Streptantibioticus cattleyicolor NRRL 8057 = DSM 46488: one gene and its partner. Each later gene encodes a partner of the first gene's protein in a complex. Links are inferred from orthologs where the notes say so. Each region holds a gene or a part of one and is shown on either strand. Other genes may lie near its edges.

Region 1 (8,300 bases):
CGCACCCCGGCCCGCCGCAGCGCCTCGCCGGCGATGGCGCTCAGCCGTTCCCCGTCCCCGCCGCCCATGCTGCCGAACCCCACGAAGACCGGCGGCTCCCCGGCCGCCAGGAACTCCCGCAGCCGCGCGGGCAGTTGGTGATCGGGGGCGACGTACGGCCACCAGGTGCCCACCACGTCGTGGCCGTCCGGCCAGTCGGCCGGGCGGGGTACCAGCAGCCGGCTGAAGCCGTGCAGCACCGGCCGGCCCGCCGCCTCCCGCCGCAGCCGGGCGGCCCGGGCGGTCGACGGGGGCAGCCCCAGCCGCCGTCGCAGGTCCCGCACCGCGTCCTCGTACAGCCGGTCCACCACCCGCAGCGCCAGGCGCCCCGCGGCCCGGTTGCCCCAGCGGCCCAGTGACCGCGCCCCGCCCAGCGGGGGAGCGAACTCGCCGGTGGGCGTGGCGGGTTGGAGACGCGTCCCCAGGTACGGGATGTCCATCGCCTCGGCCACGTGTGCCCCCAGCGGCTCCGTGGTGGCCGACAGCAGGAGCAGGTCGGCGCCGGGTTCGGCGGCCTGGGCGACCCCCTCGGCCAGCTTCCGGACGAACGCGCCGGCGCCGCGCATCCCGGTCCGCCGCCCGCCGCCGTCCCGGTCCGCCGCGTCGTCCGGCGTACGCGGGTCCCCGGGCAGGTCGCGGAAGGCCAGCCCGCACCCCTTCACCATCTCCGCGAAGCCGCTGTGCGTGGCCAGCGCCACCTCGTGGCCGGCCTCCCGCAGCCGGGCCCCGATCCCCGTGTAGGGGGCGACGTCCCCCCGGGAACCGGCGGCCATGATCAGAACACGCAAGGGAACTCCTCAACTCGGGTCGGCGCGGCCCGGCCGTTCGCGTGCCGCGTTGGCGTGGATCGCGGTGTGCAGGAAGGCGGCGAGGCCGGGACGTTGTTCGGTGGCGGGAACGACCAGCGCGAAGGCGCGCGGATCGGTGACGTAGTCGTCGGCGAGACGGCGGTGCATCGGATACGGGCAGGAGGTGAACCACCTGCTGATGTGGCCGCGGTGCTCCTCGGCCAGCTCCATGGCGGCGGGCCCGTCGGCGGCCGCCCCGGAGTCGAAGACGGCCAGCAGCCGCTGCCGCCAGTCGGCGGCTTCGGCCATCAGCTCCCGCCAGTCCTCCTTGGTGTGCGCCGCGGCCCGTGACATCGCCTGCCGGTAGCGCTCGCTGTCGCCGTACCGGGCCTCGGCGTCGGAGACGTAGGTGAGGTCGAAGCCGACCTCGCCGAAGACCTCGAACCGTTCCTCGGGGGAGAGCCGGACCCCGGTGCGCTCCACCGCCATGGCGCGTTCGGCGACCTCGACCAGCCGCCGCAGCCGGGCGATCTGCTCGGTCAGCGCCCGGTGGCGGGCCCGCAGGTGATGCACCGCGTTGGCCTGCGGATCCTTCATGATCTCGGCGATCTCCTCCAGCGGGAACCCGAGTTCGCGGTAGAACAGGATCTGCTGGAGCCGGGCGAGGTCGCCGTCGTCGTACCGCCGGTACCCGGCCGGGCTGCGGTCGTCCGGGGTCAGCAGCCCGGTCCGGTCGTAATGGTGCAGCGTCCGCACCGTGACCCCGGTGAACGCCGCCACCTGCCCCACCGAATAGCCCATCGCCGTCACCTCTCGCTCGCTCGCTCGGAGTCTCAAGGCTGACGCTACGTAGGGGTCAAGTACGCGGTAAGGACGCCGTGCGGTGGCCGTCGGCGGGCCGGCTGGCAGGATCGGAGGGGGAACGCGGACGGAAGGGACGGCGGCGATGGCGACGACACTGCGACTCGCGCAGCGACCGGAGGCCGACGCGCTGCTCGGCCGCAGCCCGCTGGCCGCGCTCGTCGGCATGCTGCTCGACCAGCAGATCCCGATGGAGTGGGCGTTCACCGGCCCGTACACCATCGCGCGGCGGATGGGCGGCGACGACCTGGACGCCCACGAGATCGCCGCCGCCGACCCCGAGGAGTTCGCCGCCCTGCTGTCGGCCAAGCCCGCGGTCCACCGCTACCCCGGCTCGATGGCCAAACGGGTGCAGCAACTGTGCCGGTACCTCGTCGAGCACTACGACGGGGACGCCGCCGCCGTCTGGCGCGACGCCGCCACCGGCCACGAACTCCTCGCCCGCCTCGTCGACCTCCCCGGCTTCGGCAAGCAGAAGGCGCAGATCTTCCTCGCCCTCCTCGGCAAACAACTCGGCGTCACCCCCGACGGCTGGCGCGAAGCCGCCGGCCCCTACGGCGAACCCGGCTCCCGCCGCTCCGTCGCCGACATCACCGGCCCCGAATCCCTGGCCGAAGTCCGCGCCACCAAACAGGAAGCGAAACGTGCCGCCAAGGCGGCACGGAAAAAGCCCTGACCCGACGGCTCCGGCCTGGCGGTGCCATGGCCGCCGGGGCTCCCGCCCGGCGCGCTCCCGGTGGCGCCCCGGCGCAGGCCCCGGCGCCCCGCCCGAGCGCGCGCCCAGCGCGCGTTCCGCCTACGAGGGGGCGCCCGGCGTACACGTCGGCGCCGGGTCCGTGGCGTGCGGCCCGGCGTCCGCGGGGAGAGTTCGGCGCAGGCGCGTGACGAACCGGGGCACCGCGCTGACCTGGGGTGGAAGGGGTGCACGAGCCTCGGGGGGACCGGTGGGGAGCGGGCGGCGGGTCACTGTTGTCGGTGTCCCCGGATATCGTCGTAAGCGTGTCCCTCGCTCTGTACCGCCGCTATCGTCCCGAGACCTTCGCCGAGGTGATCGGGCAGGAGCACGTCACCGACCCGTTGCAGCAGGCGCTGCGCAACAACCGGGTCAACCACGCGTACCTGTTCAGCGGCCCGCGCGGCTGCGGCAAGACCACCAGCGCCCGCATCCTCGCGCGCTGCCTCAACTGCGAGCAGGGGCCCACCCCGACCCCGTGCGGCGAGTGCCGTTCCTGCCAGGACCTGGCGCGCGGCGGACCCGGCTCCATCGACGTCATCGAGATCGACGCGGCCTCCCACGGCGGTGTGGACGACGCCCGTGACCTGCGGGAGAAGGCGTTCTTCGGTCCCGCCTCCAGCCGCTACAAGATCTACATCATCGACGAGGCGCACATGGTCACCCCGCAGGGCTTCAACGCCCTGCTGAAGGTGGTCGAGGAGCCGCCCGAGCACCTGAAGTTCATCTTCGCCACGACCGAGCCCGAGAAGGTCATCGGCACCATCCGGTCGCGTACCCACCACTACCCCTTCCGGCTCGTCCCCCCCGGCACGCTGCGCGACTACCTCGCGGAGGTCTGCGGCCGCGAGTCGATCCCGGTGGAGGAGGGCGTCCTGCCGCTGGTCGTCCGGGCCGGCGCCGGCTCGGTGCGTGACTCGATGTCGGTCATGGACCAGCTGCTGGCCGGCGCGGGCGCGGACGGCGTGACGTACGCGATGGCCACCGCGCTGCTCGGGTACACCGACGGCGCGCTCCTCGACGACGTGGTGGACGCCTTCGCCGCGGGTGACGGCGCAGCCGCCTTCGGGGTGGTCGACCGGGTGATCGAGGGCGGCCACGACCCCCGCCGGTTCGTCGCCGACCTGCTAGAACGCCTGCGGGACCTGGTGATCCTCGCGGCGGTCCCGGACGCCGGCGAGAAGGGGCTGATCGACGCCCCGGCCGACGTGGTGGAACGGATGACGGCCCAGGCCGCGGTCTTCGGCGCCGCCGAGCTGAGCCGCGCGGCCGACGTGGTCAACGCCGGGCTCACCGAGATGCGCGGCGCCACCTCGCCCCGCCTCCAGCTGGAGCTGATCTGCGCCCGGGTGCTGCTGCCCGCCGCCTACGGGGACGAACAGTCGGTCCAGGCCCGGCTCGACCGGCTGGAGCGCCAGGCGCTCGCCGGCGGCCTCGCGGCCGGTGCCGGCCCGGCTCCTTCGGTGGGGTACGAGCCGGTGGGCCACGCCCCGGGCGCGGCGGCGGCCCGCGCGGCCGTGCGCCCCCAGCCCGCCCCCGAGCCGGCCCCCGCGCCCCCGGCCCCGTCCGCCTCGGCCCCGTCCGCCCCGGCGCCGACGCCCGCCCCCGAACCGCGGGCACCCCAGCCCCCGGCCGCCCCGGAGCAGGCCCCCGCCGCCTCCGCCCCGGGCGCCTGGCCGACCGCCACCGCCCCGGCGGCCCAGCCCGCGCGGACCCCGGCGCCCGGCGCCTGGCCCACCGCCACCGCACCCGGCTCCGCCGCGCCGTCGCCCGCCGCCGAACCCGGACGCCGGCCCGGAGCCTGGCCCACCGCGGCCCCGGCCGGCGGCGGCGCCCCCGTACCCCCGGCGCAGCCCGCGCAGCCGCCCGCCGCCCCGGCCCCCGCCCCTTCGGCGGCGGCCCCGGTCGGCGACCCCTCCCGGGTGCGGCAGATGTGGCCGGACATCCTGGAGGCGGTCAAGAACCGGCGCCGTTTCACGTGGATCCTGCTCAGCCAGAACGCCCAGGTGGTCGGCTTCGACGGCAGCACGCTCCAGGTCGGCTTCGCCAACCCCGGCGCCCGGGACAGCTTCGTGAACGGCGGCAGCGAGGAGGTGCTGCGCCAGGCCGTCGGCGACCTGCTCAACGTGGAGTGGAAGATCGAGGCCGTGGTGGACCCCTCGGGCGGTGCGGGCTCCCCGGCCGCCGGCCCCGCGGGTCCGCCGGGCGGCGGCTACGGCGGAGCGGGCGGCCCCGGAGGCTTCGGCGGCGGCGCCCCCGCCCGCCGTCCCGCCCCCGACCGGCCCGCCGCCCCGCCGACGGCCGCGCCCCCGGCCCCGCCCGCCCCGGCCCCGTCCGGCCCGGCCGCCGAGGAGCCGCCGCCGGTCTCCATCGAGGACGACATCCCGCAGGAGGACGACCCCGATCTCGACGACACCGCGCTCTCCGGCCACGAACTCTTCGTCCGCGAACTGGGGGCCACGGTGATCGAGGAGATCACCCACGACTGAGCGCACCACCGGGGCCACCACCGCACCCGCACCCCGCACGTACCGGCCCGGGGGTGGCGCGCACCGGGCCCCGAGCACGTAGGCTCGCCTTACCGCACACGTTCGGACGTTGCGTTGCAGACGTTGTCGTACACGGCAGGAGCGATCCAGTGATGCCCGGTGGTCAGCCGAACATGCAGCAACTGCTGCAGCAGGCGCAGAAGATGCAGCAGGACCTCGCCGCGGCCCAGGCCGAGCTGGCCGAGGCGCGGATCGAGGGGAGCGCGGGCGGCGGCCTGGTGAAGGCCACCGTCAGCGGGGCCGGCGAGCTGGTCGGCCTGGTCATCGACCCCAAGGCGGTCGACCCGGAGGACACCGAGACGCTGGCCGACCTGGTGCTGGCCGCGGTGCGGGACGCCAACGCCTCCGCGCAGGCGGTCCAGCAGGACAAGCTCGGCCCGCTCGCCCAGGGCCTCGGCGGCGGCCAGATCCCCGGCCTCCCGTTCTGACCCGTCCGACCTGCGGAAACGCGCCCCCACCCGCGGTGGCGCGGAGATGTCCGGCCGGGGAAATCCCGGCGGACATCGTCTCCGGGCGGACGAGGAGCGGGTCGGCGTAGAAGAATGAGGCAGGTACGGGGTCGGTACGTACCCCGGGGCAGGACGCCCCGCGCGGGCGGCCACCACGGTGCCGCACCCGTAGGGACACGAAGGAAGAAGGCGTTCGGTGTACGAAGGCGTGGTCCAGGACCTCATCGACGAGCTGGGCAGGCTGCCCGGCGTGGGGCCCAAGAGCGCGCAGCGGATCGCCTTCCACGTCCTTCAGGCCGACCCGGCCGATGTGCGCCGGCTGGCGCACGCGCTCGCCGAGGTCAAGGAGAAGGTCCGGTTCTGCGCGGTGTGCGGCAACGTCGCCCAGGAGGAACGGTGCCGGGTCTGCCAGGACCCGCGCCGCGACCCCGCGGTGATATGCGTCGTGGAGGAGCCCAAGGACGTCGTCGCCATCGAGCGGACCCGTGAGTTCCGTGGCCGTTACCACGTACTGGGCGGCGCCATCAGCCCCATCGAGGGCGTCGGCCCGGACGACCTGCGGATCCGGGAGCTGCTGGCCCGGCTCGCGGACGGCACGGTGACCGAGCTGATCCTGGCCACCGACCCCAACCTGGAGGGCGAGGCCACCGCCACCTATCTGGCGCGGATGATCAAGCCCATGGGACTGAAGGTCACGCGGCTGGCCAGCGGGCTCCCCGTCGGCGGCGACCTGGAGTACGCCGACGAGGTGACGCTGGGGCGTGCCTTCGAAGGGAGACGACTGCTCGATGTCTGACACTGCGGTGCGCAACGACCCCGGCCGCCCGGCGACGGCCGCGCCCCCGGTCCCCCGCGTCCCGAGGCGTTCGGAGGCACCGGACGACTTCGCGGTGCAGATCGCCGACCAGATCGAGAGCTTCATCGTGGCCGTCCGTGAAGTGGCCAAGGGTGACGAGCCGGCGAGCGCGGTGCCCTTCCTGCTGCTGGAGGTCTCCCAGCTGATGCTCGCCGGCGGCCGGCTCGGCGCCCACGAGGACATCGTCCCCGAGGAGCGCTACGAGCCGGACGCGGGCCCCGAGCCCGACGCCGACGAGCTGCGCGAGCGGCTGGCGGCGCTGCTGGAGCCGGTGGACGTCTACTCGGAGGTCTTCGACCCGTACGTGCCGCGCAGCGTGCCGGTGGCCTGCCGGATCTCCGACGACCTGGCGGACGTGGTCACCGACCTCACGCACGGCCTGGCGCACTACAAGGAGGGCCGGGTCTCCGAGGCGCTGTGGTGGTGGCAGTTCTCCTACCTGTCCAACTGGGGTCCGACCGCCAGCGCCAGCCTGCGGGCGCTCCAGTCGCTCGTGGCCCACGTGCGGCTGGACTCGCCGCTGGAGGAGCTGGACGGGCTGGACACCGACGGCCAGTCCGAGGACGGTGACGAGCGCCTCGCCGAGGAGGCCGGCCGGGTGATGCGCGCCGAGCTGGCCGTGCCGTTGCGGCTGGCGGACCCGGACGGGCAGCGCTGAGCGGGGCCCCCGCACCCGGGGGCCGACGTGAGCTGGGCCACGGTTCCGTGTGAGCGGGCGGCGAGCGGGCAGGCATCGCCGCTGAGCGGGTGGGCCTTGGCCCACCGGTCGTGCCCCACCGGTCATGGCGTGAGCGGAACGTCTCACCATGTGATACATAACGGGCGGATCCGGCCCGCTCGTTAGACTGAGCCGACCGCATACCCCCGTACCGGGGGACTGGGGCAGCCCCCAGAAGACACAGTTGCGAGGAGCGCACGTGGGCCTTGTCGTGCAGAAGTACGGCGGCTCCTCCGTTGCGGATGCCGAGGGCATCAAGCGCGTTGCCAAGCGAATCGTCGATGCCAAGAAGAGCGGCCACCAGGTGGTCGTCGTGGTGTCGGCGATGGGCGACACGACGGACGAGCTGATCGATCTCGCCGAGCAGGTATCCCCGATCCCTGCCGGGCGCGAGTTCGACATGCTGCTGACCGCCGGAGAGCGGATCTCCATGGCACTGCTGGCGATGGCGATCAAAAACCTCGGGCACGAGGCGCTGTCGTTCACCGGTAGCCAGGCGGGTGTGATCACCGACTCGGTCCACAACAAAGCGCGGATCATCGACGTCACGCCGGGCCGGATCCGGGACGCCCTCGACGCCAACGCCATCGCGATCGTGGCCGGCTTCCAGGGGGTCTCCCAGGAGAGCAAGGACATCACCACGCTGGGCCGCGGCGGCTCGGACACCACCGCGGTGGCCCTCGCCGCCGCGCTCGACGCCGAGGTGTGCGAGATCTACACCGACGTGGACGGCGTCTTCACCGCCGACCCGCGGGTGGTGAAGAAGGCCCGCAAGATCGACGAGATCCCCTACGAGGACATGCTCGAACTCGCGGCCAGCGGCTCCAAGGTGCTGCACCTGCGCTGCGTCGAGTACGCCCGCCGCTACAACATCCCGATCCACGTCCGGTCCTCGTTCTCCGGACACGTGGGTACGTGGGTGCGCAACAAGGCTGAAGGAGAAGAGCAAGCCATGGAGCAGGCGATCATCTCGGGCGTCGCCCACGACACCTCCGAGGCCAAGATCACGGTCGTCGGCGTGCCGGACAAGCCGGGCGAGGCCGCGACGATCTTCCGCACCATCGCCGACGCCGAGATCAACATCGACATGGTGGTGCAGAACGTCTCGGCCGCGGCCACCGGGCTGACCGACATCTCCTTCACCCTGCCCAAGACCGACGGTCACAAGGCCATGGAGGCGCTGACCAAGGCCAAGGGGCAGATCGGCTTCGACTCGCTGCGCTACGACGACCAGATTGGCAAGGTCTCGCTGGTCGGCGCCGGTATGCGCACCAACCCCGGGGTCACCGCCGCCTTCTTCGAGGCGC
Region 2 (8,190 bases), 180 kb from region 1 along the record:
ACCAGGCGCTGGCCGGTGCGCGAGGAGGTCTCGTCGCGGACGTCGGCGATGCCGCCGACCCGGCCGTCCTTGACCAGGTCGGCGATCTTCTGCGCGAGGTTGTCCGGGTTGACCTGGTACGGCAGCTCGGTGACGACCAGGCACTGGCGGTTCTGGATCTCCTCGACCTCGACCACGGCCCGCATGGTGATCGAGCCGCGCCCGGTGCGGTACGCCTCCTCGATGCCGCGGCGGCCGACCACCAGGGCGCCGGTGGGGAAGTCCGGGCCCTTGATGCGTTCCATCAGGGCTTCCAGGAGTTCCTCGTTGGAGGCCTCCGGGTTGGCCAGGTACCACTGGGCGCCCTCGGCCACCTCGCGCAGGTTGTGCGGCGGGATGTTGGTGGCCATGCCGACCGCGATGCCGGCCGAGCCGTTGATCAGCAGGTTGGGGAAGCGCGACGGCAGGACCGTCGGCTCCTGGTTGCGGCCGTCGTAGTTGTCCTGGAAGTCGACGGTCTCCTCGTCGATGTCCCGGACCATCTCCATCGACAGCGGCGCCATCTTGCACTCGGTGTACCGCATGGCCGCCGCCGGGTCGTTGCCCGGGGAGCCGAAGTTGCCGTTGGAGTCGACGAGCGGCATGCGCATCGCCCACGACTGGGCGAGGCGCACCAGGGCGTCGTAGATGGAGGCGTCGCCGTGCGGGTGGTAGGTACCCATCACGTCGCCCACCACGCGGGCGCACTTGTAGAAGCCCTTCTCCGGCCGGTAGCCGCCGTCGTACATGGCGTAGAGCACGCGGCGGTGCACCGGCTTGAGGCCGTCGCGGACGTCGGGCAGCGCGCGGGAGACGATCACGCTCATCGCGTAGTCGAGGTAGCTGCGCTGCATCTCCGTCTCGAGCCCGACGGGCTCGACCCGCAGCCCGACACCTTCCACGGTGGCGGGTCCGCCCTGCGGGGTGACGGGGGTGGGGGAACCCTCAGGGGTGATGGGGGTCTCGTCGGCCATCGCTGGTCAAGGTCCTTTCGTACGGCAGGGGCTGCTGGGGGCCGACTCAGATGTCGAGGAAGCGGACGTCCTTGGCGTTGCGCTGGATGAACGAGCGCCGGGCCTCGACGTCCTCGCCCATCAGCACCGAGAACAGGTCGTCGGCCTGGGCGGCGTCGTCCAGCGAGACCTGGCCGAGCACGCGGTGGTCGACGTCCATCGTGGTGACCCGCAGTTCCTCGGCGTTCATCTCACCGAGACCCTTGAAGCGCTGGACGGAGTCGTCCCTGATGCGCTTGCCCTGCTGGCGCCCGAGTTCGATCAGGGCGTCGCGCTCGCGGTCGGAGTAGGCGTACTCGAAGTCGTCCCGGCCCCACTTGATCTTGTACAGCGGGGGACGGGAGAGGTACACGTGGCCGGCCTCGACCAGCGGGCGCATGAAGCGGAACAGGAAGGTCAGCAGCAGCGTGTTGATGTGCTGGCCGTCGACGTCGGCGTCCGCCATCAGGATGATCTTGTGGTAGCGGAGCTTGGAGATGTCGAAGTCGTCGTGGACCCCGGTGCCGAAGGCGGAGATCAGCGCCTGGATCTCCTGGTTCTGCAGGATCTTGTCGATCCGGGCCTTCTCCACGTTGAGGATCTTGCCGCGGATCGGGAGGATCGCCTGGTACTCGGGGTTGCGGCCGGCCTTGGCCGAACCGCCCGCGGAGTCACCCTCGACGATGAAGATCTCGCACTTGCTGGGGTCGTTGGACTGGCAGTCGCTGAGCTTGCCGGGGAGCGAGGCGCTCTCCAGCAGCCCCTTGCGCCGGGTCAGGTCGCGGGCCTTGCGGGCGGCGACCCGGGCGGTGGCGGCCTGGATCGCCTTGCGGACGATGTCGGCGGCCTCGTTGGGGTTGCGGTCCAGCCAGTCGGACAAGTGCTCGTGGACCACCTTCTGCACGAAGGTCTTGGCCTCGGTGTTGCCCAGCTTGGTCTTGGTCTGCCCCTCGAACTGCGGCTCGCCGAGCTTGACCGAGATGATCGCGGTCAGACCCTCGCGGATGTCCTCGCCGCTGAGGTTGTCGTCCTTCTCGCGCAGCAGCTTCTTGTCGCGCGCGTAACGGTTGACCAGGCTGGTCAGCGCGGCGCGGAAGCCCTCCTCGTGGGTGCCGCCCTCGTGGGTGTGGATGGTGTTGGCGAAGGAGTAGACACCCTCGGTGTACTGGGTGTTCCACTGCATCGCGAGCTCCAGCGAGAGCATCCGCTCCTTGTCCTCGGCGTCGATGCTGATCACCGAGGGATGGATCACCTCGCCCTTGCGGGAGTTGAGGTACTTGACGAAGTCGACGATGCCGCCTTCGTAGTGGTACCGCACCGACAGCGGCTTGCCGTCCTCGTCCACGTGCTCGGCGCGCTCGTCGGTCAGCGAGATGGTCAGCCCCTTGTTGAGGAAGGCCATCTCCTGGAAGCGCCGCGAGAGCGTCTCGAAGGAGTAGTCGGTGGTCTCGAAGATGTCCGGGTCGGCCCAGAAGGTCACCGTGGTGCCGGTCTCGGCGGTGGCCTCGACCTGGGCGAGCGGTGCGGTCGGCACGCCCATCTTGTAGTCCTGCGTCCACCGGTGGCCGTCGCGCTTCACCTCGACGGAGACCTTGGTGGACAGCGCGTTGACCACCGAGACGCCCACACCGTGCAGACCGCCGGAGACGGCGTAGCCGCCGCCGCCGAACTTGCCGCCCGCGTGCAGCACGGTGAGCACGACCTCGACGGCCGGCTTGCCCTCGGAGGGGACGATGTCCACCGGGATGCCGCGGCCGTTGTCGACGACGCGGACGCCGCCGTCCGCCAGGATCGTCACCTCGATGGTGTCGGCGTGCCCGGCCAGCGCCTCGTCGACGGAGTTGTCCACCACCTCGTAGACCAGGTGGTGCAGGCCGCGCTCACCGGTCGAGCCGATGTACATGCCGGGGCGCTTGCGGACCGCGTCGAGCCCTTCGAGGACAGTGATCGCGCTGGCGTCGTACGACGGGGAGGCCCCGCCGGAGCCGGCTGTGGCTCCCTGCGTCGTAGAAGCGGTGTGGTTCTCGTTGGGGTTGCCGGAATCGGCCACGAAGCGCCCTTTCTGGCACAGCACGAGCCGTCTCCGGGCGCCCCGGAGCGGCTGCGTCGTTCGACATGATCCGCAGGTTCCCCCGTGCCGTTGGCCAGGGGCGGGCGGTTGTCCCCCAGTCTACCGGTAGCGGCGGGTCAGATGGGGGTTTGGCGGTGCCTGAGTTCCCATGTGCCGCCCGAAGAGGGCTTCCGCCTAATCCCCATACGCGGACCTGGGCTCCAAGCGGCTCACACGGGCGCTCAGGGCTTCCACCCGGTTACCGCCCGGTTGACCGCGGCGCGTCGCCGCCACGGGCCGCGGCGCCATTACCACAGCCCTGCGAATCGGACCTACTTCACAATGGTCGCGCGCGAACGGCCCGGGTCGGCGCGATGAGACGAACGTCACCCGATGGTCCGGCCGACGCGTCAGCCGTAGGTGTCCCGGGGGCCGGAGCTGCCCGGGGCGCGCAGCCTGCCGTACGAGCGCGGCGGACCGGCCGGGCCGAGCACCTTGATCAGCTTGACGGTGCCGTGGCCCAGGTCCGCGTTGAGCCGGGCCACCAGCGCCGCGGCGAGCAGCCGCACCTGGGTCGCCCACGCGGTGGAGTCGCACCGCACAGTGAGGACCTTGGCCTCCTCGTCGTAGCCGACCGGCTCGCAGTGCTTGGCCAGGTCCTCCCCGACGATCTGCGGCCAGCGGCCCATCACCCCGCCGACCGCGGCCGGCGCCTCCCAGCCGCGTTCGGTGATCAGCCGGCTGATCGCGGCGCCCAGCGGCAGCGGGTCGCGGCCGTCGGCCCGGGCCCCGGAACGCAGCCCGCCGCGCCGCGCCTGCTTCTTCGCCTGCGCCGCGGCGCCCCGGGCCCGCGCCTGCTCCTTGGCGGCGCGCAGCGCGACCCGGGCCAGGTCGACGCCGGTGGGCGCGGGGGTGGGGGTGGGGCTGGGGGGCTGTTCGGTCATCGCCGGGTCACGCTCCCGTCGGCCACCGTGTACCGCGCGCCGGCCAGCGCGGCGGGTACGTCCTCGTCCACCGCCGCGGTCACCAGCACCTGCTCACCGGGGGCGACCAGCTCGGCCAGCCGGTCGCGCCGGGTGGCGTCCAGCTCGGCGAAGACGTCGTCCAGGACGAGCACCGGCTCCCCGCCGTGCCCCTCGGAACGCAGCAGGTCGTAGGAGGCCAGCCGGAGCGCCAGCGCGTACGACCAGGACTCGCCGTGGCTGGCGTACCCCTTGGCGGGCAGCGGGCCCAGCTTGAGCAGCAGCTCGTCGCGGTGCGGCCCGACCAGGGTGACGCCGCGCTCGATCTCCTGCTTGCGCGCCTCGGCCAGGGCGGCCAGCAGCGCCTCGTACCACTGGTCGCGGCCACCGGTGACCACCTCGCCGGTGGAGGGGCGGTACTCCAGCTCGACCGGCCCGCCCTCGGGGGCGAGCTGGTGGTACGCCTTGTCGGCCAGCGGACCCAGCGCGGCCACCGTCTCCAGCCGCTGGGCCAGCAGTTCGGCCCCGGAGCGGGCCAGGTGCTGGTCCCACACGTCCAGGGTGGACAGGTCGGCCGTCCGGCCGCCGTGCCGGCGGGCCAGCGCGGCGCTCTTCAGCAGCGTGTTGCGCTGTCTGAGCACCCGGTCGTAGTCCTGCCGGACCCCCGCCATGCGCGGCGCGCGGGAGGTGAGCAGTTCGTCGAGGAACCGTCGGCGCTCCCCCGGGTCGCCCTTGACCAGCGCGAGGTCCTCGGGGGCGAAGAGCACGGTGCGGACGATGCCGAGCACGTCACGGGGGCGGGACTGGGCGGACCGGTTGACCCGGGCGCGGTTGGCGCGGCCCGGGTTGATCTCCAGTTCGACCAGCTGGCTGCGGTCGCCGTGGGCGACGGCGGCCCGGATCACCGCCCGTTCGGCGCCGAGCCGCACCAGCGGCGCGTCGGAGGCGACCCGGTGGCTGCCCAGGGTGGCCAAGTAGCCGACCGCCTCGACGAGGTTGGTCTTGCCCTGGCCGTTGGGGCCCACGAAGGCCGTGACGCCCGGGTCGAGCGGGACCTCGGCCCGGGCGTAGGAGCGGAAGTCGGCAAGCGACAGGTGCGTCACGTGCATCGCCTTGCTGTGGCGCGGGGCCGCGCCGACCTCCCCTGGGTTGCTTCCGCCGGTTAGGGCGCCTGGTCCTACTTGGTGTCCGACGAGCCGGCCGCCTCGACCGCGTGGCCGCCGAACTGGTTGCGCAGCGCGGCGATCATCTTCATGGCCGGCGAGTCGTCCTGCCGGGAGGAGAAGCGGGCGAAGAGCGACGCGGTGATCGCGGGCAGCGGCACCGCGTGGTCGATGGCGGCCTCCACCGTCCACCGGCCCTCGCCGCTGTCCTGGGCGAAGCCGCGCAGCTTCTCCAGGTGCTCGTCCTCGTCCAGCGCGTTGACCGCGAGGTCGAGCAGCCAGGAGCGGATCACGGTGCCCTCGCGCCAGCTGCGGAAGACCTCGCGCACGTCGGTGACCGAGTCCACCGCCTCCAGCAGCTCCCAGCCCTCGGCGTACGCCTGCATCATCGCGTACTCGATGCCGTTGTGGACCATCTTGGCGAAGTGGCCGGCGCCGACCTTGCCGGCGTGCACCGAGCCGAAGTCGCCGGCCGGCTTGAGCGCGTCGAAGACCGGCTGGACCTTGGCGACGTTCTCCTCGTCACCGCCGTACATCAGCGCGTAGCCGTTCTCCAGGCCCCACACGCCGCCGGAGACGCCGCAGTCGACGAAGCCGATGCCGCGCTCGGCCAGTTCCGCGGCGTGCTTCTCGTCATCGGTCCACCGGGAGTTGCCGCCGTCGACCACGACGTCGCCGGGGGAGAGCAGGCCGGCCAGCTCGTCGATGGTGGCCTGGGTGGGGGCGCCCGCCGGGACCATCACCCACACCACGCGCGGGCCCTTGAGGCTTTCCACCAGCGCCTGCAGGCTGGGTACGTCCGACAGCTCCGGGTTGCGGTCGTACCCGACGACGGTGTGACCCGCGCGGCGGATGCGCTCGCGCATGTTGCCGCCCATCTTGCCGAGACCGATGAGACCGAGCTCCATCACAGATCCTTCGTTCGAAGCGTGCCTGACCTAGCCCCGAGCCTACGTCGGCCCGCTCGGCGCGGCTCAGCCGGACGCCGCCGCCGCGGACGGTCCCGGTGGGCGGGCCGGAGCCGCCCGGGAGCGCCCGGACGGCCCGCCGCCGGGCGGTCTCAGCCCGACAGCCGCACCGGCATGATCAGGTACTTGTAGCTCTCCACGGCCTCGGCGTCCACGGCCGGCTTGCCGCTGAGCAGCGCGGGCTTGGTGGAGGTGGTGAAGGAGAGCTGGGCCACCGGCGAGTCGATCGCGCTCAGGCCGTCCAGCAGGAACGTCGGGTTGAAGGCGATGGAGATGTCGTCGCCCTCCAGGTGGGCGTCGACCCTTTCCACAGCCTGTGCGTCGTCGCTGGAGCCCGCCTCCAGGGTGAGCACGCCCTCGGTGAAGCTCAGCCGGATCGGGGTGTTGCGCTCGGCCACCAGGGCGACACGCTTGACGGCCTCCACGAAGGGGGCGGTCTCGATCACGGCGACGGAGGCGAACTCGGTCGGGAAAAGTGTGCGGTACTTCGGCAGGTCGCCCTCGAGGAGGCGGGTGGTGGTGCGGCGGCCGGCGCCCTCGAAGCCGATCAGGCCCTCGCCGGCGCCCGAGCCGGACAGCGCCAGCGAGACGGTGTCGCCGCCGGTGAGCGCCTTGGCGGTGTCGAGCAGGGTCTTGGCCGGGACCAGGGCGACCGCGGAGAGGTCGGGGGTCTCCGGCTTCCACAGGAACTCGCGGACGGCGAACCGGTAGCGGTCGGTGGCGGCCAGGGTGACGGTGTCGCCCTCGATCTCGATGCGCACACCGGTCAGCACGGGCAGCGTGTCGTCACGGCCGGCGGCCACCGCGACCTGGGAGACGGCGGCGGCGAAGACCTCGCCGGGGACGGTGCCGGAGGCGGTCGGCATCTGGGGCAGCGCGGGGTACTCCTCCACAGGCAGGGTGTGGAGTGTGAATCGCGAGCTGCCGCAGACCACGGTGACCCGGACGCCGTCGGTGGCGATCTCCACCGGACGGTTGGGCAGCGCGCGGGAGATGTCGGCGAGCAGGCGGCCGGAGACGAGGACGGTGCCCTCCTCGTCGACGTCCGCGTCCACCGAGACCCGGGCGGAGACCTCGTAGTCGAAGGCGGACAGGCTCAGCTGGCCGTCCTCGGCCTTCAGCAGCAGGCCGGCGAGCACGGGCGCCGGCGGGCGGGCCGGGAGACTGCGGGCCGCCCAGGCCACTGCCTCCGCGAGTACGTCGCGTTCCACCCGGAACTTCACCGGAACCGCCTCCTGCTGTTGCTGGCTGTCTGTGCCAGGCCGTCCTGCGGCCTTCTGCGTCCTTACGGCCATCTGCCGGAGAACAGTCTGACGCACACCACCGACAACGGATGCGGTTCCGGGTCAAGCCCGGGCGTCCACCCGAGGGCGGCCCGCGGCTCGGTTGTGCACAGGCCCCACTTCGATCTTGGCTTCCCGGACTCTATGTGTAGTCGTAGTAATAGGGGTTGTGGATACCGTGGATAACCGGTTCCGCCGCAGGTCAGCCCAGGTTTTTTATCCACCGGGCCTGTGGGTGGCGGCGGTGGACAACCCGGGTCCGCTGTGGACAGCCGGAAGTTGTGCACACCCCATACACAGGGAGAGGGCAGTTCTCCCCATCGTTGTCCCCAGGAATACCCAGGTTCTCCCCAGCCCAACCCACCCCCTGGGTGTGACGCCTTTCACTCCATCCGGCGATGGGGGGTGGCGAGTTGCCGAACAGTGGACAGCGCTGTGGAGAAGCTGTGGGTAACCGCCCGGACCCTGTGGGCAGCCGGTGGACAACGCTCGGCGCGGGTTGTGGGCGAAGTGGTTGTCCACAGGCTGTGGAGAACCTTTTCCCACAATTCCACACCCCGCTGACCTGCGATGATCCTTCCGTCGCCATCCCCCTTGTGGAGGGGGTCGGGACAACTTCGTCCTCCCCAGCCTGTGGATGGCGGATCGGCGGCGAACCTGTGGAGCAGTGTGCCGCCGGAGGGTGAATTCGAACAGCGGGTGTGGACGTGTCGGGGCGGCGGAACGGGCGCGGACGGCCCGGCCCTCCGGGCGC

Evidence for each region.
Region 2: the proteins of SCATT_RS13815 (region 1) and dnaN are in contact, whole or in part, in a cryo-EM structure (PDB 8GIZ), measured with the Escherichia coli proteins. The link is inferred for Streptantibioticus cattleyicolor NRRL 8057 = DSM 46488 from one-to-one orthologs.

Annotation. Positions count from the first base shown.
Region 1 is NC_017586.1:3,093,122-3,101,421, reverse strand. The notes cover bases 2,310-5,298. They hold SCATT_RS13815 (DNA polymerase III subunit gamma and tau), read left to right. Parts: upstream 2,310-2,687; coding sequence 2,688-4,910; downstream 4,911-5,298. Other genes in these bases: SCATT_RS13810 (YbaB/EbfC family nucleoid-associated protein), read left to right, coding at 5,060-5,298; SCATT_RS13820 (HhH-GPD-type base excision DNA repair protein), read left to right, coding at 2,310-2,364. In the rest of the region: SCATT_RS13830 (glycosyltransferase), read right to left, coding at 1-827; SCATT_RS13825 (MerR family transcriptional regulator), read right to left, coding at 837-1,628; more of SCATT_RS13820, read left to right, coding at 1,774-2,309; more of SCATT_RS13810, read left to right, coding at 5,299-5,398; recombination mediator RecR, read left to right, coding at 5,616-6,215; SCATT_RS13800 (DUF5063 domain-containing protein), read left to right, coding at 6,208-6,933; SCATT_RS13795 (aspartate kinase), read left to right, coding at 7,193-8,300. UniProt on the Escherichia coli protein: Part of the beta sliding clamp loading complex, which hydrolyzes ATP to load the beta clamp onto primed DNA to form the DNA replication pre-initiation complex.
Region 2 is NC_017586.1:3,275,034-3,283,223, forward strand. Bases 5,312-8,190 are described here. They hold dnaN (DNA polymerase III subunit beta), read right to left. Parts: upstream 7,377-8,190; coding sequence 6,246-7,376; downstream 5,312-6,245. Other genes in these bases: gnd (phosphogluconate dehydrogenase (NAD(+)-dependent, decarboxylating)), read right to left, coding at 5,312-6,093. In the rest of the region: gyrA (DNA gyrase subunit A), read right to left, coding at 1-992; gyrB (DNA topoisomerase (ATP-hydrolyzing) subunit B), read right to left, coding at 1,039-3,084; SCATT_RS14630 (DUF721 domain-containing protein), read right to left, coding at 3,471-4,004; DNA replication/repair protein RecF, read right to left, coding at 4,001-5,131; more of gnd, read right to left, coding at 5,200-5,311. UniProt on the Escherichia coli protein: Confers DNA tethering and processivity to DNA polymerases and other proteins. Acts as a clamp, forming a ring around DNA (a reaction catalyzed by the clamp-loading complex) which diffuses in an ATP-independent manner freely and bidirectionally along dsDNA.